DNA from 2 places in the Streptomyces sp. NPDC111744 genome. Region 2 is predicted to be linked to the other one. Evidence: riboswitches for the same ligand, from Rfam matches in the RefSeq annotation. Region 2 holds a riboswitch; the other holds the start of a gene.
The links. A riboswitch is a leader RNA that binds a small molecule or an ion and turns the genes downstream of it on or off. The one in region 2 is predicted to bind glycine.
Positions count from the first base shown of each region.

Region 1: it holds a riboswitch for glycine, as region 2 does, so the genes downstream of both, gcvP (aminomethyl-transferring glycine dehydrogenase) here and gcvT (glycine cleavage system aminomethyltransferase GcvT) in region 2, are expected to answer to the same signal.

Region 1 is NZ_JBVKCG010000015.1:7,597-21,929, forward strand. Features, by position in the region: gene ACZ7OO_RS28725 (bifunctional nuclease family protein) at 1-387, shown strand, start outside; gene ACZ7OO_RS28730 (MerR family transcriptional regulator) at 652-1,296, shown strand; partial or broken gene ACZ7OO_RS28735 (DNA polymerase IV) at 1,396-2,981, shown strand; gene ACZ7OO_RS28740 (PRC-barrel domain-containing protein) at 2,894-3,274, opposite strand; glycine riboswitch at 3,389-3,483, shown strand; gene gcvP (aminomethyl-transferring glycine dehydrogenase) at 3,656-6,541, shown strand; gene ACZ7OO_RS28750 (ABC transporter ATP-binding protein) at 6,610-7,818, opposite strand; gene modB (molybdate ABC transporter permease subunit) at 7,815-8,663, opposite strand; gene modA (molybdate ABC transporter substrate-binding protein) at 8,660-9,487, opposite strand; gene ACZ7OO_RS28765 (molybdopterin-dependent oxidoreductase) at 9,695-10,183, shown strand; partial or broken gene ACZ7OO_RS28770 (xanthine dehydrogenase family protein molybdopterin-binding subunit) at 10,098-11,169, opposite strand; partial or broken gene ACZ7OO_RS28775 (PucR family transcriptional regulator) at 11,210-11,350, shown strand; gene ACZ7OO_RS28780 (TOBE domain-containing protein) at 11,419-11,814, opposite strand; gene ACZ7OO_RS28785 (hypothetical protein) at 11,921-12,442, opposite strand; gene ACZ7OO_RS28790 (APC family permease) at 12,558-14,333, opposite strand, start outside.
Region 2 is NZ_JBVKCG010000009.1:31,387-45,719, forward strand. Features, by position in the region: gene ACZ7OO_RS21275 (L-serine ammonia-lyase) at 1-600, opposite strand, end outside; gene glyA (serine hydroxymethyltransferase) at 657-1,919, opposite strand; gene gcvH (glycine cleavage system protein GcvH) at 1,958-2,335, opposite strand; gene gcvT (glycine cleavage system aminomethyltransferase GcvT) at 2,467-3,594, opposite strand; glycine riboswitch at 3,642-3,751, opposite strand; glycine riboswitch at 3,752-3,849, opposite strand; gene ACZ7OO_RS21295 (AAA family ATPase) at 4,006-4,695, shown strand; gene ACZ7OO_RS21300 (enhanced serine sensitivity protein SseB) at 4,914-5,705, shown strand; gene ACZ7OO_RS21305 (enhanced serine sensitivity protein SseB C-terminal domain-containing protein) at 5,872-6,654, shown strand; gene ACZ7OO_RS21310 (hypothetical protein) at 6,763-7,014, opposite strand; gene ACZ7OO_RS21315 (ABC transporter permease) at 7,657-8,655, shown strand; gene ACZ7OO_RS21320 (ABC transporter substrate-binding protein) at 8,715-10,466, shown strand; gene ACZ7OO_RS21325 (ABC transporter permease) at 10,539-11,546, shown strand; gene ACZ7OO_RS21330 (ABC transporter ATP-binding protein) at 11,543-12,634, shown strand; partial or broken gene ACZ7OO_RS21335 (ABC transporter ATP-binding protein) at 12,631-13,974, shown strand.

The DNA.
Region 1 (14,333 bases), on a different contig from region 2:
TACCTCCCCATCTGGATCGGGCCGGGGGAGGCGACGGCGATCGCCTTCGCCCAGCAGGGTATGGCCCCCGCGCGACCGCTGACCCACGACCTGTTCAAGGACGTGCTGGAGGCCGTCGGCCAGGAGCTCACCGAAGTACGCATCACGGACCTCCGTGAGGGCGTCTTCTACGCGGAGCTGGTCTTCGCCAGCGGTGTCGAGGTGAGCGCCCGTCCGTCCGACGCCATAGCGCTGGCGCTGCGCACCGGAACGCCGATCTACGGGAGCGACACGGTGCTGGACGACGCGGGCATCGCGATCCCCGACGAGCAGGAGGACGAGGTGGAGAAGTTCCGCGAGTTCCTCGACCAGATCTCGCCCGAGGACTTCGGCACCAGCAGCCAGTGACAGACCGGAGCGGCCCGTCACCCAAGAGGTCGGTGACGGGCCGGTTCACGGCTGGTCACAGCCGAAACTCATGGGCAATTGCCAGCGGCCACTGAGAGCGTCCTACGCTTTACCGCCAGAGCATTCGGCTAGCCTTTCCCCGCGGTGGGGCACGGGAAACCACTCCTAGGGTGATTATCACTCGGCGTGCCGAGTGTGGCGATCGTTGACGCACCCCTGGTGACTGCCTACCGTCGAGAAGGCAGGTCAAGGACGGAGGTCGGCGTGAGAAGCAGCGGCGACGGTACGGCTGGGGGTGCCCCGGGACGCCGTCTCGGGGAGAGCGGTCCGTACTCGCTTCACGGCAGCACTGCCGGTCACGCTCCGCAGCGGCCGACGGCAGTGCCGAGCGGCGGAGGGGCGGCGTCCATGACGACCGAGGAGATCGGCTACCGGGGGCCCACGGCCTGTGCGGCGGCCGGCATCACCTACCGGCAACTCGACTACTGGGCCCGCACCGGCCTGGTCGAGCCCAGCGTGCGGCCCGCCTACGGGTCGGGCACCCAGCGCCTGTACAGCTTCCGGGACGTCGTCGTTCTGAAGATCGTCAAGCGGTTCCTGGACACCGGGGTGTCCCTTCAGAACATCCGCACCGCCGTGCACCATCTCAGAGAACGCGGTTTCTGCGACCTGGAGCGCATGACCCTCATGAGCGACGGCGCCACGGTCTACGAGTGCACCTCGCCCGATGAGGTCCACGCCCTGCTCCAGGGCGGCCAGGGCATCTTCGGGATCGCGGTCGGCGTGGTCTGGCGGGACGTGGAAAGCGCGCTCTCCCAGCTGCACGGCGAGCGTGTCGACACCGGCGAGACCCTGGTCGGGCCCAACCCCGCCGACGAGCTGGCGCGGCGTCGCAACCGCGCGGTCTGACGCCCCGGACCGCACCCTTCAGCCCCTTGAGCCTGTTGTGATGCCCCGGCACGGAACCGTGCCGGGGCATTGTCAGTGGCGTGGTGCAGCATCGGAGATGTGAGAAACGCGCCCACGATCCTGCATCTCGACATGGATGCCTTCTACGCCTCGGTGGAGCAGGCATCCAAGCCGAGTCTGCGCGGGAAGGCCGTGGTCGTGGGCGGGCTCGGACCGCGCGGGGTGGTGGCCACCGCCTCGTACGAGGCACGGGTGTTCGGGGTGCACTCCGCGATGCCGATGGCACAGGCGCGCAGGCTGGCGCCGAACGCCGCGTATCTCGTGCCGCGCTTCGGGTTGTACCGGTCGATCAGCGAGCAGGTGATGGCGCTGCTGCACGAGCTGTCGCCGCTGGTGGAGCCGTTGAGCCTGGACGAGGCGTTCGTCGACCTGGAGGCGGGTGAGGTGGCCTGGGACGCGGTGTCGGCGCGGCTGGTGGGGGAGAAGCTGCGCGCGGACATACGGGCGGCCACGGGGCTCTCCGGGTCGGTCGGGCTCGCCGCCTCCAAGATGCTCGCGAAGATCGCCTCCGAGCAGGCCAAGCCGGACGGGCTGGTGCTGATCGAGCCGGGCACGGAGCGGGCGATGCTCGGGCCGATGTCGGTGCGGACCCTGCCGGGCGTGGGGCCGGCGACGGGGGACCATCTGCGGCGGGCCGGGATCACCACGGTCGACGAGATCGCCGAGGCGGGGGAGGACGAGCTGGTACGGCTGCTGGGCAAGGCCCATGGGCATGCGCTGCACGCGATGGCACTGGCGCACGACGAACGGCCGGTGGTCGCCGAGCGGGAGGCCAAGTCGGTATCCGTCGAGGACACGTACGACGTGGACATCCATGACCGGCTGCGGGTGGGGATGGAGGTGCAGCGGCTGGCCGACCGGTGTGTGCGCAGGCTCCGGGGGGCCGGGCTGTCGGGGCGGACCATCGTGCTGAAGGTACGGCGGTACGACTTCTCGACGCTCACCCGGTCGGAGACGCTCAGGGGGCCGACCGACGATCCGGCGGTGGTGCGGGAGGCGGCCGCGCGGTTGCTGGACTCGGTGGACACGACGGGGGGTGTGCGGTTGCTGGGGGTGGGGGTGACGGGGCTGGCCGACTTCACACAGGAGGATCTGTTCGCGCAGGCGGCGGGGGAGGCGGCAGAGGTCCTGGCGGAGGAGGACGCGGCCGAGCCGGTCGCCGAGCAGGAGGTGGTCGTAGAGCGGAGATGGCCTTCGGGGCACGACGTCCGGCATGCCGAGTACGGACACGGGTGGGTGCAGGGGAGTGGGCTGGGGAGGGTGACGGTTCGGTTCGAGACGCCGGGGTCGGTGGAGCCGGGGCGGGTGCGGACGTTCCGGGTGGAGGATCCTGAGCTGGAGCCGGTGGATCCGTTGCCGTTGGTGCCGGAGATTCCAGTGGACGGGGTTGGTGCGTGACCCGGGGTGAGGGCTGGGCGGAGGTGGGGGTCGCTTACCGGCGCTCGCAGGACGCCTCCCCCAGAGGGGGCATCCCCAGCGTCCACCCGTGCCGCCCCAGCGGCACGACTGCCCGCGGCTGGAGAGGCGCGCGCGCCGTCTACGCGCCCGCGTCCTCGGTTCCCGCCAGTTTGCCGAAGTCGTGGTCCGGGTGGTCGGCGGGTGGGGCGGTCATGTCCAGGCCGTAGTGGTGATAGAGCTGAAGTTCCTGCTCCGGGGAGAGGTGGCGGCCCACGCCGAAGTCGGGGGCATCTTTGATCAGGGCGCGGTCGAAGGGGACCTGGAGGGTGCCCTCGACCAGCTCGCTGGGCTCCAGGGGCACGAAGGCGTCCCGGGAGAACAGGCCGGTGCGTATGGCCGCCCACTCCGGCACACCGGTCGCGTCGTCGAGGTAGACCTCGTCGATCGTGCCGATCTTCGTGCCGTGGCAGTCGAACGCCTTGCGGCCGATCAGGTTGCGCGGATCAATGTCGGTCTGCACGGGCCCTCCACTTGGTCGCAACTCATCCGTAAGCACTACAAAAGAGCACATTGAAGGAGGCGGCCACTCGAAGGTCCGTGCGTTGCCCTCGCTGGTAGGCTGGCAAGCGGCTGCTGACCCCGTGCGGGAGAGTCCTCCGGGCAGACCGGAGGCGCCGAAGGAGCAAATCCTCCCCGGAATCTCTCAGGCTCACGTACCGCACGGACGAGGTCACTCTGGAAAGCAGGGCGGGCGTCGACGGCGTCCGCTCTCACCGACGGTGAAAGCCGGATCCCCTGGGCGTCCGGCGAAGCTCTCAGGTTGAGATGACAGAGGGGGAGGCCGTCGGGGTGCCCGCCTGGGTACCCCTCGAAGGTCGCGTCAGACCAGGAGGCCTCCGCAATGACCGCCCAGCGTGTTCCGCTCTCCGAGCTTGAACAGGGAATCCCGTTCGAGCAGCGCCATATCGGGCCCGATCACGGGGCCCGGGCCAAGATGCTCGCCCAGGTCGGGTACGGCTCGCTCGACGAGCTGACCGCTGCCGCCGTGCCGGACGTGATCAAGAACGCCGACACCCTGGAACTGCCGGGTGCGCGCACCGAGGCCGAGGTGCTGGCCGAACTGCGGTCGCTGGCGGACCGGAACCAGGTGCTCGACTCGATGATCGGGCTCGGCTACTACGGCACCTTCACGCCGCCCGTCATCCTGCGCAACGTGATGGAGAACCCTGCCTGGTACACGGCTTACACCCCGTATCAGCCGGAGATCTCCCAGGGCCGGCTGGAAGCGCTGCTGAACTTCCAGACCATGGTCGCCGACCTCACCGGGCTGCCCACCTCCGGTGCCTCGCTGCTCGACGAGGGCACGGCCGCCGCCGAGGCCATGGCTCTGTCGCTGCGCATGGGCAAGAACAAGAAGGGCGTCTTCGTCATCGACGCGGACGCGCTGCCGCAGACCGTCGCCGTGATCCGGACGCGGGCCGAACCGACGGGGGTCGAGGTCGTCGTCGCGGACCTCAGCGACGGGATTCCGGCGGACCTCGCCTCGCGTGAGATCAACGGGGTGCTCGTCCAGTACCCCGGTGCTTCCGGTGCCGTACGCGACATCAAGCCGCTCGTCGAGCAGGCGCACGGGCTGGGCGCGCTCGTCACCGTCGCCGCCGACCTGCTCGCGCTGACGCTGCTGACCTCGCCGGGTGAGCTGGGCGCCGACATCGCCGTCGGTACGACCCAGCGGTTCGGTGTGCCGATGGGCTTCGGCGGGCCGCACGCGGGCTACATGGCGGTGCGGGAGAAGTTCGCGCGCAGCCTGCCCGGGCGGCTCGTGGGCGTGTCCGTGGACGCCGACGGGCACAAGGCCTACCGGCTCGCGCTGCAGACGCGCGAACAGCACATCCGCCGTGAGAAGGCCACCAGCAACATCTGCACCGCGCAGGTGCTGCTCGCCGTGATGGCCGGCATGTACGCCGTCTACCACGGGCCCGAGGGGCTGCGGGCCATCGCCCGGCGAACCCACCGCTACGCCACGATCCTGGCCGCGGGGCTCAGGGCCGGCGGGGTCGAGATCGTGCACGGCGCCTACTTCGACACTCTCACCGCGCGCGTGCCCGGCAAGGCCGCCGAGGTCGTCGCCGCCGCCCGGCAGAGCGGTGTCAACCTGCGGCTCGTGGACGCGGACCACGTCTCCATGGCCTGCGACGAGACCACCACGCGGGCCCAGCTGGGCGCCGTATGGACGGCGTTCGGCGTCGAGGGCGACGTCGAGACGCTGGACGCGGTCGCCGAGGACACGCTGCCCGAGGCGCTGCTGCGCGGCGACGGCTACCTGGCCCACCCCGTCTTCCACGAGCACCGTTCCGAGACCGCGATGCTGCGCTACCTGCGCCGGCTCGCCGACCGGGACTACGCGCTGGACCGGGGCATGATCCCGCTGGGCTCCTGCACCATGAAGCTCAACGCGACGACCGAGATGGAGCCGGTCACCTGGCCCGAGTTCGGCCAGCTGCACCCCTTCGCGCCCGCCGAGCAGGCGCAGGGCTATCTGACGCTCATCCGTGAGCTGGAGGAGCGGCTCGCCGAGGTCACCGGCTACGACAAGGTGTCGCTCCAGCCCAATGCCGGGTCACAGGGTGAGCTGGCCGGGCTGCTCGCCGTACGCGCCTACCACCGTGCCAACGGCGATGCGCAGCGGACCGTCTGCCTGATCCCTTCCTCCGCGCACGGCACCAACGCCGCCAGCGCCGTCATGGCCGGGATGAAGGTCGTCGTCGTGAAGACCGCCGAGGACGGCGAGATCGATGTCGAGGACCTGCGGGCGAAGATCGAGCAGCACCGCGACCAGCTCGCCGTGCTGATGATCACATACCCGTCCACGCACGGCGTGTTCGAGGAGCATGTCGCGGACATCTGCGGGCAGGTGCACGAGGCCGGCGGCCAGGTGTACGTCGACGGGGCCAACCTCAACGCCCTGGTCGGGGTCGCCAAGCCGGGGCACTTCGGCGGCGACGTCTCCCACCTCAACCTGCACAAGACCTTCTGCATCCCGCACGGCGGCGGTGGGCCGGGCGTCGGTCCGGTGGCCGTACGGGCCCACCTGGCGCCGTACCTGCCGAACCACCCGCTCCAGCCGGCCGCCGGGCCGCAGACCGGTGTCGGACCGATCTCGGCCGCGCCGTGGGGCTCCGCGGGGATCCTGCCGATCTCGTGGGCGTACGTCCGGCTCATGGGCGGCGAGGGGCTGAAGCGCGCCACGCAGGTTGCCGTGCTCAGCGCCAACTACATCGCCAAGCGGCTGGAGCCGCACTATCCCGTGCTCTACACCGGGCCCGGCGGGCTGGTCGCGCACGAGTGCATCATCGATCTGCGGCCGCTGACCAAGGCGACCGGGGTGAGCGTCGACGATGTCGCCAAGCGGCTCATCGACTACGGGTTCCACGCGCCGACGATGTCCTTCCCGGTGGCCGGGACGCTGATGATCGAGCCGACCGAGTCCGAGGACCTCGGTGAGCTGGACCGTTTCTGCGAGGCGATGATCGCCATCCGGGCGGAGATCGACAAGGTCGGGGCGGGGGAGTGGCCCAGCGACGACAACCCGCTGCGCGGTGCTCCGCACACGGCCGCCGCGCTCGGCGGGGAGTGGGAGCACGCATACACCCGTGAACAGGCCGTCTTCCCGGTCGGGGTGTCCGCCGCCGACAAGTACTGGCCGCCGGTGCGCCGGATCGACCAGGCCTTCGGTGACCGGAACCTGGTGTGCTCCTGCCCGCCGCTGGACGCGTACGAGGACTGATCCGCGGTACGGGTACGGCACAGAGGCCCCGCTTCGGCGGGGCCTCTCGTGTGCGGTTCTGTGCGGTTCTACGCCGGGTACGCGTGGGTCTGTGCCGCCTTCACCGTCGCCCAGACCGCGGCGCCGGGGTGCAGGTCCAGTTCAGCGGCGGCCACCGTGGTGAGGTCGGCGGCGAGGGGGAGATCGCCGGTCAGGTCGGCGCGGATCTGGTCGCCGTGGATCTCCAGGCCGACGATTTCGCAGCGCCAGAGGTTGCGGGCGCTGGCGCCGGTGGGGCGGTCCCGGAAGAGGGTGACGGCGCTCGGCGGGAACGCGACGAACACGTCACCGGCGAGGTCCTCCGTGGTGGCGACGGCGGGGCCGGTGTCCAGCCTGACCAGGTGGCCCTCGGCCCGGCCGCGGTAGAGGTTGAGGCCGACCAGGTGCGCGATGTAGTCGGTGCGCGGGTGGCGGGCGATGTCGGCGGGGGTGCCCTCCTGGACGATCCTGCCCTGCTCGATGACGATCAGGCGGTCGGCCAGCACCATGGCGTCCAGCGGGTCGTGGGTGACCAGTACCGCGACGGCCTCGAAACCGGTCAGATGACGACGGAGTTGGGACCGTACGTCCAGACGGGTGCGGGCGTCGAGGGCGGCGAGGGGTTCGTCCAGGAGCAGCAGGCGGGGGTGGGTGGCCAGGGCTCGGGCCAGTGCGACGCGCTGGGCCTGGCCGCCGGAGAGGCGGCGGGGTTTGGCGCCGGTGTGCTCCGCGAGACCCATGCGGTCCAGCCACGCGGCTGCCTGGGCGCGGGCCTCGGTCTTTGTCGCGCCTTGGCAGCGGGGGCCGAAGGCGACGTTGTCGAGGGCCGTGAGGTGAGGGAAGAGGAGGTAGTCCTGGAAGACGACGCCCACCGGGCGGGATTCGGGGGGCGTGCGGTCCAACTCCGTGCCGTCCAGGTGGAGGTGGCCGGCGGTGAGGGGGGTGAGGCCGGCGAGGGCGCGGAGGGCGGTCGTTTTGCCGGCGCCGTTGGGGCCCAGGAGGGCGACGACCTCGCCGGGGGCGGCGGTGAGAGTGATGTCGAGGTGGAAGGTGGGGCGGGTGACGACGAGGTGGGCATCGAGGCCGTCGGTGGTCCGCGGGTGGGCGGGGGGTACCCGGCCCTCGGCCGGGTTGTGATTCCCACCCGCACCACCGGTGCGGATATCGGTGTCAGGTGCGGGTGGCCCCAGTGGGGGCCGTGCGCCGTCGGCCGCTGCGGATGGGGTGTGGGGTGGTTGTGTGGGCTCGGGCTTGGTCATGAGGGTGTCATCCAACGGTCCCGCAACCCCGCCAGCACCGCGATCGACACCGCCAGCAGCACCAGGCTGAGGGCGATCGCCGCGTCGGGGTCGTTCTGGAGGGCCAGGTAGACGGCGAGCGGCATGGTCTGGGTGCGGCCTGGGAAGTTGCCCGCGAAAGTGATCGTCGCGCCGAACTCGCCGAGCGCGCGGGCCCAAGCCAGGACCGAGCCGGCGGCGATGCCGGGGGCGATGAGGGGGAGCGTGACCCTGCGGAACGCCGTGAAGCGGGAGGCGCCCAGGGTCGTCGCCACCTCCTCGTAGCGCGGGTCGGCGGCGCGCAGGGTGCCCTCGACGCTGATCACCAGGAAGGGCATGGCCACGAAGGACTCGGCGATCACCACGGCGGTCGTCGTGAACGGGAGCGTGATCCCGAACCAGTCGTCCAGCCACTGGCCGACGACCCCGTTACGGCCCAGGGCGAGGAGCAGCGCCACACCGCCGACCACCGGGGGGAGGACCAGAGGGAGAGTCACCAGTGCTCGTACGAAGCCTCGGCCGGGGAACTCCGTGCGGGCCAGCAGCCAGGCCAGGGGGACCCCCAGGACCAGGCTCACGGCCGTCGCCGCGGTCGCGCTGAGCAGGGAGAGCCGAAGGGCCTGCCACACCTCCGTGCTGGTCAGCAGCGACGGGAGGCTGCTCCAGGGAGCGCGCAGGAGCAGGGCGAGCAGGGGCAGGAGGAGGAAGGCCAGCGCTACCGCTCCGGGGAGGAGGAGCGGTAGCGGGACCGCCGGCCGGACGCGCCGGCGCCGTGGGCCGCCCGTGGCGGTGACGGCTCCGGCGCCCGGCTCGTCGACCTTCGTCACGGCTTGAGGAACCCGGCCTCGTTCAGGACCTGCTGGCCCTCGGCGGACTGCACCAGCGCGATGAACGCCTTGGCCACCGTCGGGTTCGGGGCGTTCTTCAGCAGGGCGATCGGATAGTCGTTGATGGCGTCGGCGGACTCGGGGAACTCCACGCCCTCCACCTTGTCACCCGCGGCCTTCACATCGGTCTTGTAGACGACCGCGGCGTCGGCCTCCTTGAGGACCACCTTGTTGAGGGCGGACTTCACGTCCTCCTCGTAGGAGACCGGGGTCAGCTTGAGCTTGCTGGCGTCCAGGGCCTTCTGCGCCGCGGCCCCGCACGGCACCGTCTTGTCGCAGAGGACCACCTTCAGCGACGAGTTGGTCAGGTCCTTCAGCGAGGCGACCTTGCCGGGGTTGCCCGGCAGGGTGGCGATCTCCAGCTGGTTGCGGACGAAGGTGGCCGGCGTGGTGGCGGTGTCCTTCTTGTCCGTCACGGTCGCCATCGTCTTGGCGCTCGCGGCGGCGAAGACGTCGGCGGGGGCCCCGCTGGTGATCTGCGCGGCGAGGGTGTCACTGCCGCCGAAGCTGAAGTTGACCTTCGTGCCCGGGTGCGCCTTCTCGAAGTCCGCCTTCAGCGTCGTGAAGCTCTCCTTGAGGGAGGCCGCCGCGAACACGGTGATCGAGCCCGACAGCTTGGGCGACGCCGACGACGAGGTGTCCGACTTCGTCGACGCGGAGGAGTCGTCGTTCGAGGAGGAGCAGGCGCCCAGGGTCAGCAGGGCCGCGACCGAGGCACCGGCCAGCTGGAGCGTCCGCCGGGTCCGGCGCGCGGAACGGGTCATCACGAGTGAACTCCTCTGAATCCAGATGGAAAAGCTGTCGCGCCCTGCTGCGACCTGTCTATCAGCCGCCAGCAGATGATACTGCCGCATGTGCCAGGCGTAAGTCTTCTGTCACATCGCATGAGCTGCACACTTATGACTTGATCCTGGCATGTGCGTTTGTACGGAGGTGTGCCGTGGGTAGCGTCATCCAGGAGGTGGCCGCACATGACGCTCGCCGCACTCGACCTCACCGGGGACCTGGCACGGCCGGCCCGGCTCACCGTGCCCGACCTCCTGCGCCGGCCCCAGCACCGGGTGCGGGTCAGCTTCGAGTGCGCCACCAGCGGCGTTCAGCACCACCGCTTCACCGGACCCCTGCTGTACGACGTCCTCAGCGACGCGGGCCCGGGGTTCGACCCCGCCCGGCGCAAGGACCGCCTGCGCTTCCTGATCGCGGTCACCGGCGCCGACGGACACCACGCGCTGCTCTCCTGGGCGGAGATCGACCCGGATTTCGCTCACGCCCCCGTTCTGCTCGCCGTCAGCATCGACGACACCCCGCTGGACCTGGCCGGCCCGCAACTGGTCCTGCCGCAGGACCGCTGCGGGGCCCGGCACATCAGCGGCATCACCGGGATACGGGTGGACGGGGCGTACGGCGGCTGGCATCCAGTGCCCGCCACACCCGGTCGCGCGTCAGCGGCAGCTCCGTGAACCGCACGCCGGTCGCGTCCCGCAGCGCGTTGGCCAGCGCCGGGGCGACCGGGTTGAACGGGCTCTCGCTCATCGACTTGGCGCCCAGCGGCCCGATGGCGTCGGCGGTCTCCATGAAGTGCACCTCGGTACGCGGGATGTCCGCGTACTGCGGGAGCCGGTAGCGGCGGAAGACCGCCGTCTCGACCTGACCGCGCGCGTCCAGCCGTACGTTCTCGAAGAGCGTGGCTCCGAGCGCCTGCGCGACCCGCCCTCCGCCTGGCCCGTGCACGGCATCGGGTTCATCACCTTGCCCGCGTCGGCCGCGTGCGCACCGCGCAGGATGCGGATCTCGCCCGTGCCGGGGTCGACGGCCACCCGGAACCACTGCGCGTTGAAGGCGACCGAGCGCGGGGTGCCGCCGAAGTGGCCGTCGGCACTGAGCTCGACGCCGACCGCACGGGCGGCGACGTACAGCTCCTTGAGGGGGAGCCGCCCGCCCGGATGCAGGACGGCCTCCTGCGCGAGTCGGCAGTCGGCACGCGGGACGCGCAGCTGGGCCGCGGTGAAGTCCAGGAGCAGGTCGGTCAGGGGGCGGGAGGCGCGCAGGGTGGCCTTGCGCGCCACCACGGTGCCGGTGGAGGCGAACGCGCCCGTGTCATGCCGTACGACATCGGTGTCGGAGTGGCGGATCGTGATCCGGTCGACGGTGGTGGCGAGTTCGCCGGCCGCGATCTGCTTGTGCACGGTCGTGGTGCCGTTGCCGAACTCGGCCGTGCCGACGGCCAGATCGAAGCTCCCGTCGGAGCACGGCGGCCTTGGCGTCGGCGATATGGCCGCCCGGCGGACCCGTCGCGATCATCGCCAGAGCCGCGCCCTCGCCGACCAGCCAGCCGTCCGGCGCCTGGGCCACGATCGGATCCGACTGCGCACGGCGCACGATCGACACACTGGTCGAGTCCGTAGCTCGCGATGTGCAGAATCTCCTCGTGACCGCCGGGGGTGAGCGCCACCGCGCTCACCAGCCTGGCGGCGTTGCTCACCGGAGTGCCGGCCGACGTCCGCGCGGGCTACAGCCGGATCGTCCTCGGCCCGCTGCTCACCGGCGAACGGGCCGCCTCCGCCGCGCTGTTGAGCAGCCTGAAGACCTTCCTGGCCTGCGACGGCTCCTGGGCGCGGACCGCCGAGGCGCTGCATCTGCACGTCAACACCGTGCACTACCGGATGCAGCGGGTGGAGCACTTTCGCTGCCCGCGTCAGACGCGATCGATGTGCACGTTCGTCGACTTCACCCGGGCGGTGGCCTCCATGCCGACCTCCAGGCCCAGTTCCTCGACAGCCTCGCGGGTCAGCAGGGAGACCAGGCGGTGCGGGCCGGCCTGGATCTCGACCTGGGCGGCGACGTCGCCGAGCTTGATCGCGGTGACGATGCCGGGGAAGGCGTTGCGGACCGAGGTGTAGGAGGCGTCCTCCTCGACGGTGCCGGCCCTGGCCAGTTCGACGGAGAACGCGGCGAGGTCCGTGCCGTCGATGAGCCGCCGGCCACCCTCGTCGCGATGGGTGGTCATCCGGCCGGCGTCGGCCCAGCGGCGGGCGGTGTCCGGGCTGACGCCGAGCAGCCGTGCCGCCTGGCCGATCGTGTAGGACTGCATGTGGTCACGATAACGGGGCGTGCGGACAGGACGTCCGCCGCAGTTGATCTGCCGAGGACTTCGGCCCGGGTGGGATGTCGGTCGGATGTGGCAGCGTCCGTCGTGGTCAGGTGAGGCCGGATGCCTTAAGGACCGCTTGTGCGTTGGTGTCGTCGATCTCGTGGCCGAGCTGGGCGAGTACCTCGGTGCCCCGGCGCAGGGTCCCGCGGGCCAGGGAGCGGCGCACGCCGGTGTCCAGTTCGTGCCAGAGCAGCGGATTGGCGTGCAGGACGTTCGGGTCGAGCTCCAGCCGGTGGCCGGCGGTGTCGCACAGGACCAGATGGGCGGAGATGTCACCGTACTGGCCGACGTAGACGAGCGAGTCGGTACGGACGGTACGGCGGCGGAGGGGCCCGCGTACGGCCAGCCAGCCGGGGCCCGCCGTGACCCGGGCGGGTAGCAGCACGGTGAGGATGGCGGCCGACAGGGTGACCCAGAGCAGCGCGCGGACCGGGGTGAGGGTGCCCGCGTCCCAGTCCACCAGGAACGTCAGGCCGCCGAAGCCGAGGGCACACCCGACCGCCAGGCGTGCGCTGCCGCGCCAGGTGCGGTCGCCGGTTGCCCGGCCCCTGCGTCTTCTGTCCTCCATGAGGCCGACGGTAGGGGCCGGCGGGCGCCAGGGAACGGCGGCTGACGGGGTTCTTATGCGGACGGAGCGGTTATTGACGGGGTTCTTACGCCGTGGTCCGTTCCGGAGTGGCCGCTCAGCCCGTGTGGACGCGGGGCCGTCGCGAGCGGTCCGGTTCCGCCTCGCGCAGTACCTCCCGGGTGACCGGGGCGACCTCGCCCTGGCCGAAGAGGAAGAAGCGCAGGAAGTTGGCGAACGGGTTGCCCTCGGTCCACTCGAAGTAGATGTGCGGGATGCCGGCGGTCTCGTCGCGGACGTGCAGCAGAAGGGCGGCCAGGGCGTTGGGGATGGACGCCGACTCCAGGGTCAGGACGCGGTAGCGGTTGTGCAGGACCTCGCCGCGGACGGTCAGGCTCGCCTCGAACTCGGAGGGGTCGGTGACCGTGACCTCGACGAAGACGAAGTCCTCCTGTTCGGGCATGTCGTTGTCGGCCCGGATCTGTTCGATCTTGTCGCGGTACTCGGCCTTGTCGCGCCGGTCCGGCTCGTTGGCGATGAACCGCATCTTGCGGCTGGCCATATCGCGGATGAATCGTTCCGCCATGTCGTCGAGGGTCACGCTCGTCACACGCAGCTCGAAGGCGCGGGCAAGGCGCGACAGCAGCGAGACGAGGATGATGCCGACGATGAAGCAGGCACCGATCTTCACACCGTCGGGTCGCTCGATGACGTTCACGACGGTCGTGTAGAGGAAGACCGCCGAGATGATCCCGAAGCCGACAGCCCACTTCTGCTGGCCGGCCTTGCGGGCGGCGATGGTCACCGCGACGGCGGCGGAGCTGATCAGCACCAGCACACCGGTGGCGTAGGCGCCGCCCTGCGCGTCGACGCTGGCGTCGAAGATCCAGGTGACCAGGAAGGCGATCAGGGTGAAGACGATGACCATGGGGCGCACCGCGCGCGCCCAGTGCGGTGCCATGCCGTAGCGGGGCAGGTAGCGGGGCATCAGGTTGAGCAGGCCGGCCATCGCGGAGGCGCCGGCGAACCACAGGATGGCGATGGTCGAGACGTCGTAGACCGTGCCGAAGGCGTTGCCGAGGTATTCGTGCGCCAGGTAGGCGAGCGCACGGCCGTTGGCGCTGCCACCGGCCTTGAACTCGTTCTCCGGGATCAGCAGCGTGGTGATGAAGCTGGTCGCGATCAGAAAGATGCTCATGATCAGGGCGGCCGTGGTGAGCAGCTTCTTGGTGTCCCGGATCCGGCCGGTGGGCCGCTCCTCGGTGTCGCCGGGGTCGCCCTGGACGTGCGGCATGACGGCGACGCCGGTCTCGAAGCCGGACAGGCCGAGCGCCAGCTTGGGGAAGACGATCAGGGCCACGCCGATCATGACGAAGACGTTGCCGTGTTCCGTGGTGAGGGCGCTGGTCCAGTCGGTGATGACATGGCCCGCGGTGACGACGTGGTAGAGGCCGACGATCACGACCACGACGTTGAGCGCGAGGTAGATGCCTACCAGGGCAACCGCGACGCCGATGGCCTCCAGGAAGCCCTTGAGGAAGACCGCGCCGAGCAGCGCCACCAGGATCAGCGTGATCAACATCTGCTTGCCCTGGAGGAAGTCCGTCAGATGCGGGTTCTCCACCAGGTGGGTGGAGGCGTCGGCGGCCGACAGGGTGATGGTGATGAGGAAGTCGGTGGCGGCGAAGCCCAGCAGGGTCAGCACGAAGAGCTTGCCCTGCCAGAAGGAGAGCAGCCGCTCCAGCATCGCGATGGAGCCCTCGCCGTGCGGGCTCTCCTCGGCGACGCGCCGGTAGACCGGCAGGGCGCCGGCCAGGGTGACGATGACCAGCACGATGGTCGCGATCGGGGACAGCAGACCGGCCGCGAGGGCCGCGATGCCGGGCTGGTAGCC
Region 2 (14,333 bases):
CTCGTTCTCCAGCATCAGCGCGGAGATCGACAGACCCGTCTCCTTCGCCAGGCGCAGCAGCTCGTCGCCCGTGCGGAAGGGGTACTTCAGGACTGTGTCGTCCAGTTTGATGCGGTCCGCGCCGACCGCCTCCTCGTCGACGACGAACCCACCGCCGACCGAGTAGTAGGTCTTGGACAGCAGCTCCGCCCCGGACGCGTCGTACGCCCACAGGGTCATGCCGTTCGCGTGGTACGGGAGGGTCTTCCGGCGGTGCAGCTTCAGGTCGGCGTCGAAGGAGAACGCGATCTCGTGTTCGGCAAGGAGCGACAGGCGTCCCGTGCTCTTGATCGCCTCGATGCGGTCGTCCGCCGTCTCCACGTCGACCGTGCGCGGCGAGGCGCCCTCCAGGCCGAGCAGTACCGCCTTCGGGGTGCCGTGGCCGTGGCCGGTCGCACCGAGGGAGCCGTACAGCTCGGAGCGTATCGACGCGACGGATTCCAGCAGCCCCTCGTTGCGCAGGCGTCGTGCGAACAGGCCGGCCGCGCGCATCGGCCCGACGGTGTGGGAGCTCGACGGGCCGATGCCGATCGAGAACAGGTCGAAGACCGAGATGGCCACGGGAACTCCTCCAAAGGGGGTGGGGGCACACGTCGTCGGGTGCCCCCACCAGGGAACTACTTGTTCAGACCGGGGTAAAGCGGGTGCTTCGCCGTCAGGGCCTCGACCCGGGCCTTGAGGGCCGCCGCGTCGTAGGACGGCTTCAGCGTCTCGGCGATCACGTCCGCGACCTCGGCGAAGTCCTCGGCCGTGAAGCCGCGGGTGGCCAGCGCCGGGGTGCCGATCCGCAGACCCGAAGTCACCATCGGTGGCCGCGGGTCGTTCGGGACGGCGTTGCGGTTGACCGTGATGCCGACCTCGTGGAGACGGTCCTCGGCCTGCTGCCCGTCCAGTTCGGACGCGCGCAGGTCGACGAGGATCAGGTGGACGTCCGTGCCTCCGGACAGGACGTTCACACCGGCCTCGCGGGCGTCGGGCGCGGTGAGCCGCTCGGCGAGGATGCGCGCACCCTCCACCGTACGGCGCTGGCGCTCCTTGAAGTCCTCCGAGGCGGCGACCTTGAAGGAGACCGCCTTCGCCGCGATCACATGCTCCAGGGGACCGCCCTGGAAGCCCGGGAAGACGGACGAGTTCAGCTTCTTCGCGAAGGCCTGGCGGGCCAGGATGATGCCGCCGCGGGGACCGCCGAGCGTCTTGTGGGTGGTGGAGGTGACCACGTCGGCGTACGGCACCGGGTTCGCGTGCAGACCGGCGGCCACCAGGCCGGCGAAGTGGGCCATGTCGACCCACAGGTAGGCCTCGACCTCGTCGGCGATCCGCCGGAACTCGGCGAAGTCCAGTTCGCGCGGGTACGCCGACCAGCCCGCGATGATCACCTTCGGCCGGTGCTCCTTGGCGAGCCGCTCCACCTCGGCCATGTCGACGAGACCGGCGTTGTCGACGTGGTAGGCCACGACGTCGAACTGCTTGCCGGAGAAGTTCAGGCGCATGCCGTGGGTGAGGTGGCCACCGTGGGCGAGGTCCAGACCCAGGATGGTGTCCCCGGGCTGGGCCAGCGCGAACAGGGCCGCCTGGTTGGCGGAGGCACCGGAGTGCGGCTGCACGTTGGCGTACTCGGCGCCGAACAGCTCTTTCACCCGGTCGATGGCGATCTGCTCGGTGACGTCGACGTGCTCGCAGCCGCCGTAGTAGCGGCGGCCCGGGTAGCCCTCGGCGTACTTGTTGGTGAGTACCGAGCCCTGCGCCTCCATGACCGCGACCGGAGCGAAGTTCTCCGAGGCGATCATCTCCAGGGTGGACTGCTGGCGCTCCAGCTCGGCGTCGACCGCGGCCGCGACCTCCGGGTCGAGCTCGTGCAGGGGCGTGTTCAGAACGGACATCTTTTTCTACGACTCCTCAGCCGGTGTCTCTACGGTCCTCAGCCGGCGGTGAAGGCGGTGTACTCGTCGGCGGAGAGCAGGTCGGCCGGCTCGTCCGCGACGCGCACCTTGAACAGCCAGCCGCCCTCGAAGGGGGCCGAGTTCACCAGGGACGGGTCGTCCACGACGTCCTCGTTGACCTCGGTGATCTCACCGGTGACCGGCGAGTACAGGTCGGAGACCGACTTGGTCGACTCCAGCTCGCCGCAGGACTCGCCCGCGGTCACGGTGTCGCCGACGGCCGGGAGCTGGACGAAGACGACGTCACCGAGCGCGTTGGCCGCGTGCTCCGTGATGCCGACCGTCGCCACGCCGTCCGCGGCGGCCGACAGCCACTCGTGCTCCTTGCTGTAACGCAGCTGCTGGGGGTTGCTCATGGCCTGAATTCTCCTGTACGCGGGGGAGTGCTGGTGAAAGAGGACTGCTGGAAAGAGATGTGAGCAGCGGAAATGTGCGCAGGGTCACGCGCCGCCGCGTTCAGTGTCTCCTCTGGGTCTACCTCTGGGGTCTACTTCTGGCGCTTGTAGAACGGCAGCGCCACGACCTCGTACGGTTCGTGGCTGCCCCGGATGTCCACGGCCACGCCCGCCGTGCCCGGCGCCGAGTGCGCCGCGTCGACGTACGCCATGGCGATGGGCCTGCCCAGGGTGGGGGAGGGGGCACCGGAGGTGACCTCGCCGATCACCTCGCCGCCGGCGACCACCGGGTACCCGGCGCGCGGCACCCGGCGGCCCTCGGCGATCAGGCCGACCAGCACCCGCGGCGGCCGGGCGGCGGCGCGGTCGGCGGCCTCCCGGAGCGCCTCGCGCCCCACGAAGTCGCCCTCCTTCTCGAACTTCACCACCCGGCCGAGCCCGGCGTCGAAGGGGGTCAGCGAGGTGGTCAGCTCGTGCCCGTAGAGCGGCATGCCGGCCTCCAGGCGCAGGGTGTCCCGGCAGGACAGCCCGCAGGGCACCAGGCCGACACCCTCACCCGCCTCGGTGAGTGCCTGCCACAGCCGCACCGCGTGTTCCGGCTTCACGAACAGCTCGAAGCCGTCCTCGCCGGTGTAGCCGGTGCGCGCGATCAGCGCCGGGACCCCGGCGACGGTGCCGGGCAGCCCCGCGTAGTACTTCAGGCCGTCCAGGTCGGCGTCGGTCAGCGACTTCAGGATGCCCGGCGACTCGGGCCCCTGGACGGCGATCAGCGCGTACGCGTCCCGGTCGTCCCGCACCTCGGCGTCGAACCCGGCGGCACGCTCCGCCAGCGCGTCGAGGACCACCTGGGCGTTGGAGGCGTTGGCCACGACCATGTACTCGGTGTCGGCCAGCCGGTAGACGATCAGGTCGTCGAGGATGCCGCCGTCGGCCCGGCAGATCATGGTGTAGCGGGCGCGCCCGACACCGACGGAGGCGATGTTGCCGACCAGCGCGTGGTTCAGCAGGGCGGCGGCCTGGGGGCCGGTCACGGTGATCTCGCCCATGTGGGAGAGATCGAAGAGCCCGGCCCTGGTCCGCACGGCGACATGCTCGTCGCGCTCGGAGCCGTAGCGCAGGGGCATGTCCCAGCCGGCGAAGTCGGTCATGGTCGCGCCGAGCGCGCGATGCACGGCATCGAGCGCGGTACGGCGGAGTCCAGCGGAATCGGAACTGCTCATCGGTCGGTCGTCTCCCAAGGGTCCCAGGGCATGACAGGCGAGGTCTGTCCTCCCCATCTGTCATCGGAACCTGAGAGGTTCGCCCTGACCACACGAGTGGTCACGGCTTGCACCTTGGGTGGGGCCACTGACACAGCGGCCCGCTTTTCAGATGTGCCTCGCCCGCGCGGTAACGGGGCCTGAGAGATTCAAGGGAGGGACTTGCTCCTTCGGCGCCCCAGCGAAGACTGCTGGGGACTCTCCCGCGCGGATTCAAGCGGCCGGTATGCAGTTGGCGGGCACATCATTGCATGCCGGGCGGAGCTTTGTAACAGGGCTGTGGCGCGGAGCGGACGGAACCGCGAGACACCGTGCATTACCTTCTCTTTACGTTAAGTGGGGAGAACCTTTCCTGAACCCCCGGGGAGGACGATCACGGTGACAAGGACCACGGCATACGGGACGACGGGCATCACCCTGCCGGGACAGCCGACGGCCCCGGCCCGCGAGCGGTGTGACAAGCGCCCCGCACCGGTCGTCCGCGATCTGCGCGACCGGGCCGGACACAGCCCGCACGGCCTGCTCTTCGGCCCGCGTGACCTGGTCGTGGTCACCGGGCTGCCCGGCAGCGGCAAGTCCACCCTGATGCACCGCACCGTCCAGGGCATCCGGATCGACTCCCAGGACACCCGCGACCGCTGGGACGCCCGCCTGGCCCGCTTCCTGCCGTACACCCTCTACCGCCCGCTGGTCCGCCTCGCCCACTACGCCGGACTGCGCCGCGCGCTGCGCACCGGCGAGGGCATGGTCGTGCACGACTGCGGTACCCAGGCCTGGGTGCGTGACTGGCTGGCCCGCGAGGCCCGCCGCCGCGACGGCACCCTGCACCTGCTGCTCCTGGACGTGACGCCGGGCACGGCACTGGACGGTCAGCGCGAGCGTGGCCGGGGCGTCTCCCGGTACGCCTTCCTGCGCCACCGCCACGCCGCCGCCCGCCTGGTGCGTGCGGTGGAGAAGGGCGGCCCGCCCCAGGGCGTCGGCTCGGCGGTGCTCCTGGACCGGGACGCGGCTGACGTGCTGTGCCGGATCGCCTTCGAGAAGGCGGAGAAGCTCGCGGGGTGAGGCTTTCCGGCAAGCGAAGCGCTCGCGGTGAGGTTTGCCGCCAGCGGGGCGCTCGCGGGGTGAGGTTTGCCGCCAGCGGAGCGCTCGCGGGGTGAGGCTTTCCGCAAGCGGAGAAGCTCGCGGGGTGAGGCTTTGTCCCCGCAGGGTGAGGCATTGTCACAGCCACCCGCTAGCCTTTTCAGCCTCAGCAGCAGTGGTTTCCAGCAGGCGGTAGGCAGATGGACTTCCCGGCGGACATTCCCGCGGACTTCCCGGCACAGGCACAGCCCCACCCGCACGGCGGTTGGCCCGGCAACGAGCTGGAGGAGGTCCTGTCGGCCTCCCTCGGCGTCCCCGCGGCGGCGGGCCGGCTCATCGAGGTACTGGGCCGGAGCTTCCTGTGGGTCCCGCTGCCGGAGGGCGGCGGCCCGCACAGCGGCTCGCTGGACCTGCCCACCACGGAGATCCAGGGCCAGGTGTACGTCCCGGTCTTCAGCTCCGAGGAGCAGTTCCGACTGGTGGTCGGCTCCCATCTGTCGTTCACGATCGCCCCGGCCGTCGAGTTCGCCCGCGGTCTGCCCCCGCAGGTCGGCATCGCCGTGAACCCCGGGGGAGTGGTGGGCGTCCCGCTGCCGCCGGAGGCGGTCGCCGAGCTGTGCCGGTCCGGCCGTACCGAACTGGACGGCGCCGCCTCGGGCGGCCGGGTCCGTCTCTTCGAACCGGACTGGCAGGACGACCCGATGGACTTCCTGACCGCGGCCGCCGCCGAGTTCGCGCAGACCGGCGTGGTGGCCACCGCCCGCCGCTGCCTGGCCGCGGTCGAGACGGCGGACCCCGTGATGTTCGTGGGCATCGAACTCTCCCGGTGGGAGGGGGACATAAGGGCGCTGCCCCTGGAGGCGCTGGGCAAGGCCCTCGGCAGGGTCCCGGTGAAGTGGCCGGTGAACCTGGTCCTGCTGGACGTGGCGGACGACCCGGTGGGCCACTGGATGAGGGAGAACGTCCGCCCCTTCTACCAGTACGGCCACTAGAAGCCGGCGCAGCGGCAGCCGAGCCAGGAGGGGGCCGAGGCGGGGCGGCCACCGCGAACCCGCACCCGCCGCCGGACAATCTGCGCCACCCCCCTTGGCGCTTAAGCTGTCTCCAAACGCGGGGCGACCTCCAACGCGGGGCAACTCAATGAAGGGGCGGTAACACGTGAGCGCCAGCGGCACCGCGGCGACCGGACAGGTCGAGCACATGCTGCGCCAGGTAACCCCCGGGCGCTACGACGCCTACGAGGCACTCCTCCGCGCCCTCGCCACGCCCTCCTCCGGCCAGATCTGGATGCTGCTCTGGCACGGCCAGGCCGGCTCCCCCGACGCCCAGTACGGGAACATGGAGGTCGACGGTCACGGCTACGCCCCCTGCGTGACCTCGGCCCAGGAACTGTCGGCGAGCGGCTGGAACCGTTCGTACGAGGTGGTCGACGGCCTCGATGTGGCCCGCACGCTCTATCCCGACCACTACGGCCTGTGGCTCAACCCGCACGCCCCCGGCGGCGGCGTCGGCATCCCCTGGCTGGACCTGCGCCGGATGGCGACCGGCCTGGACCGCCAGCCCGCGGGGCCGCTGCGCCTCGCGGAACCGGCCATCGAGGTCCCCCAGTTCTATGCGCTGCTGTCGCAGAACGCCCACCGTACGCCCGCGATCCGCTCACTGCGGCGCGCCTGGGTGCAGCCGGCGCTCGGGGCGCCGTATCTCGCGATCGGGCTCGACGTGTACGACACGTCGCCGCCGGCCGTGGACTCGGTGCGGGCGATGATGCAGCAGTCGATCGGGGCGGTGCCGGACGGACTGCCGGTGTCGACGGTCGCCATGACCGACGAGTACGACCCGGTGGTGATGTGGATGCGCGCGACGGCACGGCCGTTCTACGACCGCGAGGCACACGCCCCGGCCCCGGCGGCGGGGTACGGGTATCCGCCCGTGCGGTACTGACCCAGCGAACAGTGGGGCCCGCCCTGTGAAACAGGGCGGGCCCCACTGTGATTTCTGGCGTACGCCGAGGCCTCCGCCGATTTCTTTCTTCGGCTTCGGGTGCAGGCCTCATTCTTGCTCTGGCACGAGGCGAAAAGCGGGTACGCGGTGATGGCGTCCACGGTGTTCGACTTCACCTTCACCACACTGCAGTTCGGCTTCTCCACCTACTTGGTGGTGGAGAAGGGTGTACTGGACCTTCGGCTGGACGTAGCCGTAGGAATGGCCAGCCACCGGCAGGGTGAAGGAGACGCTGTTGTCCTTCTTGGTCTGCTTGGTCACGTTGTACGCGTAGCTTCCGTCGACCTTGATCTTGACCATCTTGCGGATCTCCCACCGACCTCGCCTCCCCGGCAGGACGCCGGGTCCTTCGTGCCGGATGTCCGCCGCCCAGCAATTCTTGGTCGGTGAGCGGCTTTGCTCTCCGCCGATGGCGAAGAATTTATCTGGCGGAAATTGAGGCTGGCAAGCGGATTCGAATTACTGCACGCGAACACCCTCAAATGACGCTCAAATTCCACTTCCGCTAGACTCGGCCCATCCGTGATTGCGTCGAATGTCCGCCCTGTGGGCGGGTAGGAAAGTGACCTCTTACTGTGAACCGGAGAGCGCTCCCTGTGATGTGACATGGGTCACTCTCTCCTCCCCTAGGGGGCTTGGGCCCGCCTCGGTCCCGCTGGCTTTCGTCTTCGCGCGTAGATGAAGGCGAAAAGGGTTGATTGCGACCTTCCTGGGGTGATTGACACCGTCCGACTCCCGCCACCTACCGTTCGGATAACGGAATCCCTCGGACTGCATCACGGTTGCGCATACTTTCTCCGTCAGATCTGGCGGGTGATCGCGGCGAAGCTGAAGACTCGCCAGTCAGGCCCGAGGTTTAAACCTCGGATCGAGCAAGTCGACAAAGCCGCAATCAGCGGCTGGCGTAGGCCGGTTACCACCGGCGAGAGGGGTCGGGTCACAGTGACCGCACCGATCGAGACCACCGGAGCGGCATCCGAAGTGCAGCCGGAGGCTGTGCTGGAAGGTGTCGGCAAGGGTCAGATCGAGGGCCGTTCCCTCGGGCAGATCGCCTGGACCCGGTTCAAGAAGGACAGAGTCGCCGTGGTCGGCGGCATCGTTGTCGTCCTGCTGATTCTCGTCGCGATCCTCGCCCGCCCCATCCAGGCCCTGCTCGGCCTCGATCCCAACGCCTTCCATCAGGACCTGATCGACGCCAACACCTCGCTGCCGACCGGCGGCTGGGGCGGCATGAGCCTCGATCACCCGCTCGGCGTGGACCCGAAGTTCGGCCGGGACATCGCCACCCGCGTCCTGGAGGGCTCCTGGGTGTCGCTGGTGGTCGCCTTCGGCTCGACCATCCTGTCGAACGTGATCGGCGCGATCATGGGTGTCGTCGCGGGCTACTACGGCGGCCGTGTCGACTCGGTCATCAGCCGGCTGATGGACACCTTCCTCGCCTTCCCCCTCCTGCTGTTCGCCATCGCCATCTCCGCCACCCTCCAGGGCGGCGCGTTCGGCCTGAACGGACTGCCGCTCCACCTGAGCGTGCTGATCTTCGTCATCGGCTTCTTCAACTGGCCCTACCTGGGCCGGATCGTGCGCGGCCAGACCCTCGCCCTGCGGGAGCGCGAGTTCGTCGACGCCTCCCGCGGCATGGGTGCCAGGGGCCCGTACATCCTGTTCCGTGAGCTGATGCCCAACCTGGTCGGCCCGATCATCGTCTACTCGACGCTGCTGATCCCGACCAACATCCTCTTCGAGGCGTCCCTGAGCTTCCTCGGCGTCGGCATCCAGCCCCCGCAGGCGTCCTGGGGTGGCATGCTCCGCGAAGCCGTGACGTACTACCAGGTCGATCCGCAGTACATGATCGTGCCCGGCCTTGCCATCTTCATCACCGTCCTGGCGTTCAACCTGCTCGGTGATGGTCTCCGCGACGCTCTCGACCCGCGCAGCCGCTGACGCCTGCTGTCACCGAGAGTCCGATTAAGTTTCCGACAATGGAGGGGAACCCACCCATCATGCGAAGGTCAGCGCTGGCCGCGATCGCGGCCATCGGCTCCGCCACCCTGCTGGTTGCAGGGTGCAGCAAGGCCGATGACAACAAGAACGGCAACGGCGGCAGCTCCGCCGCGGCCAACGCGGCTACCAAGGGTGTCGTCAACGCGTCCGACAAGAAGGGCGGCACGGTCACCTACGAGCTGTCCGACGTCCCGGACTCGTTCGACCCCGGTAACACGTACTACGCGTACATGTACAACTTCAGCCGGCTGTACGCCCGCCCGCTGATGACGTTCGAGCCCGGCCCCGGTTCCAAGGGCAACACCCTGGTCCCGGACCTTGCCGCGAGCAAGGGCGTCCCGAGCGACGGCGGCAAGACCTGGACGTACAAGCTGCGTTCGGGCCTGAAGTACCAGGACGGCACGGCGATCACGTCCAAGGACGTCAAGTACGCCGTCGAGCGCTCCAACTTCGCGCGTGACGTGCTCTCCCTCGGCCCGAACTACTTCCAGCAGTTCCTGGTCGGCGGCGACAAGTACAAGGGCCCCTACAAGGACAAGAGCGCCAAGGGTCTCTCGTCCATCGAGACCCCGGACGACACCACGATCGTCTTCCACCTGAAGCAGTCCTTCCAGGAGTTCGACTACCTGGTCTCGGCCCCGCAGACGGCACCGGTCCCGCAGGCCAAGGACAACGGCGTCGACTACGTCAAGAACATCGTGTCCTCGGGCTCGTACCAGTTCCAGAGCTACCAGGACGGCAAGCAGGCCGTGCTGGTCCGCAACAAGAACTGGGACCCGAAGACCGACCCGCTGCGCAAGCAGCTGCCGGACAAGATCATCGTCAACCTGAAGGTGAACCCCGAGACGGTCGACAAGGACGTCCTGGCCGGCGACGCGATCGACCTCGGCGGCACGGGTGTCCAGGCCGCCACGCAGGCCCAGGTGCTGACCGACTCCGCCAAGAAGGCCAACACGGACAACACCTACGGCGGCCGTCTGGTCTACATGGCGATCAACACCAAGCTGAAGCCGTTCGACAACGTCGCCTGCCGCAAGGCCGTCGAGTACGCGATCGACAAGGTCTCGGTGCAGACCGCCGAGGGCGGCCCGATCCGCGGTGACGTCGCCACCACGGTGCTGCCGCCGGACATCCCGGGCTACAGCAAGTCGGACGTCTACGCCACCGCCAGCAACAAGGGCGACGTGGCCAAGTCCAAGGACCAGCTGAAGGCCTGCGGCAAGACGTCGATCAACACCAACATCACGGCCCGCTCGGACCGCCCGCAGGAGATCGACGCCGCCACGGCGATCATCAACTCGCTGAAGAAGGTCGGCATCAACGCCACCCTCAAGCAGTACCCGTCGGGCAAGTACTTCACCGACTACGCGGGTGTCCCGAACTTCGCCAACAAGCAGAACGTCGGCCTGATGATGATGCAGTGGGGTGCCGACTGGCCGTCCGGCTACGGCTTCCTGCAGCAGATCCTGAACGGCCAGGCGATCAGCCAGTCCGGTAACACCAACCTGTCGCAGTACGACAACAAGTCGGTCAACGACCTGCTGGCCAAGGCGATCGGTACGCAGGACGACACCGCGCGCAACACCATCTACACGCAGATCGACAAGCAGACCATGGACGATGCCGCCCTGGTGCCGCTGACGTACTTCAAGGTCCTGCTGGCCCGCCCGACCACCTACACCAACCTGGTCTCCACGGCGGCCTTCAGCGGTCAGTACGACTACCTCAACATCGGCGTCGCGTCGAAGTAGCAGCCCCGGAAGGCAGGTGAAGGCATTGGTGCCCGCGGGCCGAGAGGCCCGCGGGCACCAGCGCCGATCCCCGTGATTTCGTACATCCTCCGTCGGACGCTCGCAGCGGTGATCCTGCTGCTGGTCGTCTCCGCGGTCACCTTCGCCATCTTCTTCGTGCTGCCGCGGCTGGCCGGGCAGACCGCTGATCAGCTGGCGCAGCAGTACATCGGCAAGAGCCCGTCGAAGGCGGACATCGTCGCGGTCAAGCACAATCTCGGTCTGGACCAGCCCGTCTACGTCCAGTACTGGCACTTCATCAAGGGGATCGTCTCCGGCGCCACCTACGACCTGGGCCCCACCACGGTGCACTGTGACGCGCCGTGCTTCGGCTACTCCTTCAAGACCCACCAGGCGGTCTGGCCGCAGCTGACCTCCCGGATGCCGGTGACCCTCTCGCTGGCCCTCGGCGCCGCCGTCCTGTGGCTGGTCTCCGGCGTGGCGATCGGCGTGGTCTCCGCACTGAAGCCGCGCTCCATCTTCGACCGCACCTTCATGGGCGTGGCCCTCGCCGGCGTCTCGCTGCCCATGTTCTTCACGGGCAACCTGGCGATCCTGCTCTTCACCTACCAGTGGCCGATCTTCGGCCGCACCTACGTCCCGTTGACCGAGAACCCGGCGCAGTGGGCCAACACCCTCATCCCCGCCTGGTGCTCGCTCGCTCTCCTGTATTCGGCCATCTACGCGCGGCTCACCCGCTCGGGCATGCTGGAGACGATGAACGAGGACTACATCCGCACGGCGCGCGCCAAGGGCCTGCGCGAGCGCACGGTCGTCGTCCGGCACGGACTGCGCGCCGCGCTCACCCCGATCATCACCGTCTTCGGCATGGACCTCGGTCTGCTGCTGGGCGGCGCGGTGATCACCGAGACCGTGTTCTCGCTGCACGGCATCGGCCAGTACGCGGTGCAGGCCATCGACGACAACGACCTGCCGCCCATCCTGGGTGTGACCCTGCTCGCCGCCTTCTTCGTCGTCATCGCAAATCTCCTGGTGGACCTGCTCTACGCGGCCGCCGACCCGCGGGTGAGGCTCTCGTGACCGAACTCTCCAAGACCGGCGCGGCCGTGGGCGAGCCCACGCCGTCCCACACGCCCGACGCCTTCCTCGAAGTCCGCGACCTCAAGGTGCACTTCCCGACGGACGACGGCATCGTCAAGTCCGTCGACGGGCTCAGCTTCTCGCTGGAGAAGGGCAAGACCCTCTCCATCGTCGGCGAGTCCGGCTCCGGCAAGTCCGTGACCTCGCTGGCCATCATGGGCCTGCACCGGCTCGGCGCCCGCGGCAAGAACGTCCGGATGTCCGGCGAGATCTGGCTGGGCGGCAAGGAGCTGGTGAGCGCGTCCCCGGACGAGGTACGCCGGCTGCGCGGCCGCGAGATGGCGATGATCTTCCAGGACCCGCTGTCCGCGATGCACCCGTACTACAAGATCGGCGACCAGATCGTCGAGGCGTACCGGGTCCACCACAACGTCACCAAGAAGGTGGCCCGCACCCGCGCCATCGAGATGCTCGACCGGGTCGGTATCCCCGAGCCCGCCAAGCGTGTCGACGGCTACCCGCACGAGTTCTCCGGCGGTATGCGTCAGCGCGCCATGATCGCCATGGCCCTGGTCAACAACCCCGAGCTGCTCATCGCGGACGAGCCGACCACCGCCCTCGACGTCACCGTCCAGGCGCAGATCCTCGACCTGATCCGCGACCTGCAGAAGGAGTTCGGCTCCGCGGTCGTCCTCATCACCCACGACCTGGGTGTGGTGGCCGAGATCGCCGACGACGTGCTGGTGATGTACGGCGGCCGGTGCGTGGAGCGCGGCCCGGTCGACGAGATCTTCGAGAAGCCGCAGCACCCCTACACGTGGGGCCTGCTCGGTTCGATGCCGCGCATCGACCGGGAGACCTCCGACCGGCTCATCCCGGTCAAGGGCCAGCCGCCGAGCCTCATCAACGTCCCCTCGGGCTGCGCCTTCCACCCGCGCTGCCCGTACGCGGACCTTCCCAAGGGGAACGTCACCCGCACGGTCCGCCCCGAGCTGCAGCAGGTCGACGGCGGCCACTGGTCCGCCTGCCACCTCTCGGCGGAGGACCGCACGCGGATCTGGACCGAAGAGATTGCGCCGAAGCTGTGAGTGAGACCAACAAGACCGATGACGCCGTCATCCCGCAGCAGGCGTCCGCTCCCGAGAAGGCGTCCGGGGACCGGGAGGTGCTGCTGAGGGTCGAGGGCCTGCAGAAGCACTTCCCGATCAAGAAGGGCATCCTGCAGCGGCAGGTGGGCGCGGTGAAGGCCGTCGACGGCATCGACTTCGAGGTGCGCAAGGGCGAGACCCTGGGCGTGGTCGGCGAGTCGGGCTGCGGCAAGTCGACCATGGGCCGGGTCATCACCCGGCTCCAGGACCCGACCGGCGGCAAGGTCACCTTCGAGGGGCAGGACATCACGCACCTGTCCACCGCGAAGATGCGCCCGCTGCGTCGCGACATCCAGATGATCTTCCAGGACCCGTACGGCTCCCTGAACCCCCGCCACACCATCGGCTCGATCGTCTCGGCGCCGTTCCGGCTGCAGGGCGTGGAGCCCGAGGGCGGCGTGAAGAAGGAGGTCCAGCGCCTCCTGGAGCTGGTGGGCCTGAGCCCCGAGCACTACAACCGCTACCCGCACGAGTTCTCCGGCGGCCAGCGCCAGCGCATCGGCATCGCCCGCGCGCTGGCCCTGAAGCCGAAGCTGGTGGTGGCCGACGAGCCGGTTTCCGCGCTGGACGTCTCCATCCAGGCGCAGGTCGTCAACCTCATGGACGACCTCCAGGAGGAACTGGGCCTCACCTATGTGATCATCGCCCACGACCTCTCGGTCGTCCGGCACGTCTCCGACCGCGTCGCGGTGATGTACCTCGGCAAGATCGTCGAACTCGCCGACAGCCCCAAGCTGTACGAGTCGCCGATGCACCCGTACACCAAGGCCCTGATGTCGGCGGTGCCGGTCCCGGACCCGAAGCGCCGCGGCCAGAAGAGCGAGCGCATCCTGCTCCGCGGCGACGTCCCGTCGCCGATCGCCCCGCCGTCTGGGTGCCGCTTCCACACGCGGTGCTGGAAGGCGACGGAGATCTGCCGGACGACCGAGCCGGCGCTCCTCGAACTCCGCCCGGGCCAGCGGGTCGCCTGCCACCACCCGGAGAACTTCGCCGACCAGGCCCCGCAGGACACGGTCCTGCTGAGCGCGGCGAAGGAGGCGTCGGAGCTGGTGGGCGAGGCGGTCCTGGAGGAGCCGGCGGAGACGCCGGTACCGGTGGCGGAAGCCACGGAAGCGGCGGCGGAAGCCACGGAACGGGCGGCGGAAGCTACGGAAGTGGCGGCGGAAGCTACGGAAGTGGCGGCGGAAGCCACGGAAGCAGCGGCGGAAGCCACGGAACCGGCGGCGGAAGCTACGGAAGTGGCGGCGGAAGCCACGGAACGGGCGGCGGAAGCTACGGAAGTGGCGGTGGAAGCCAAGGAACCGGCGGCGGAAGCCACGGAAGCAGCGGCGGAAGCCACTGAACGGGCGGCGGAAGCTACGGAAGTGGCGGCGGAAGCCACGGAAGCAGCGGCGGAAGCTACGGAAGTGGCGGCGGAAGCCACGGAAGCAGCGGCGGAAGCCAAGGAACCGGCGGCGGAAGCCACGGAAGCGGCGGAAGCCAAGGAAGCGGAGTCGGAGCCGGCGGCCGAGACTCCCGCAGTGGAGCCGGCGGCCGACGAAGCCCCGACGGCGGTCACCACCGAGGAGCCGGCGGCCGACGACGTCCGGGAGGGCCGGTCCTCCCGGACCGACGACGCCTGACGTCGGACGGCGCCGCC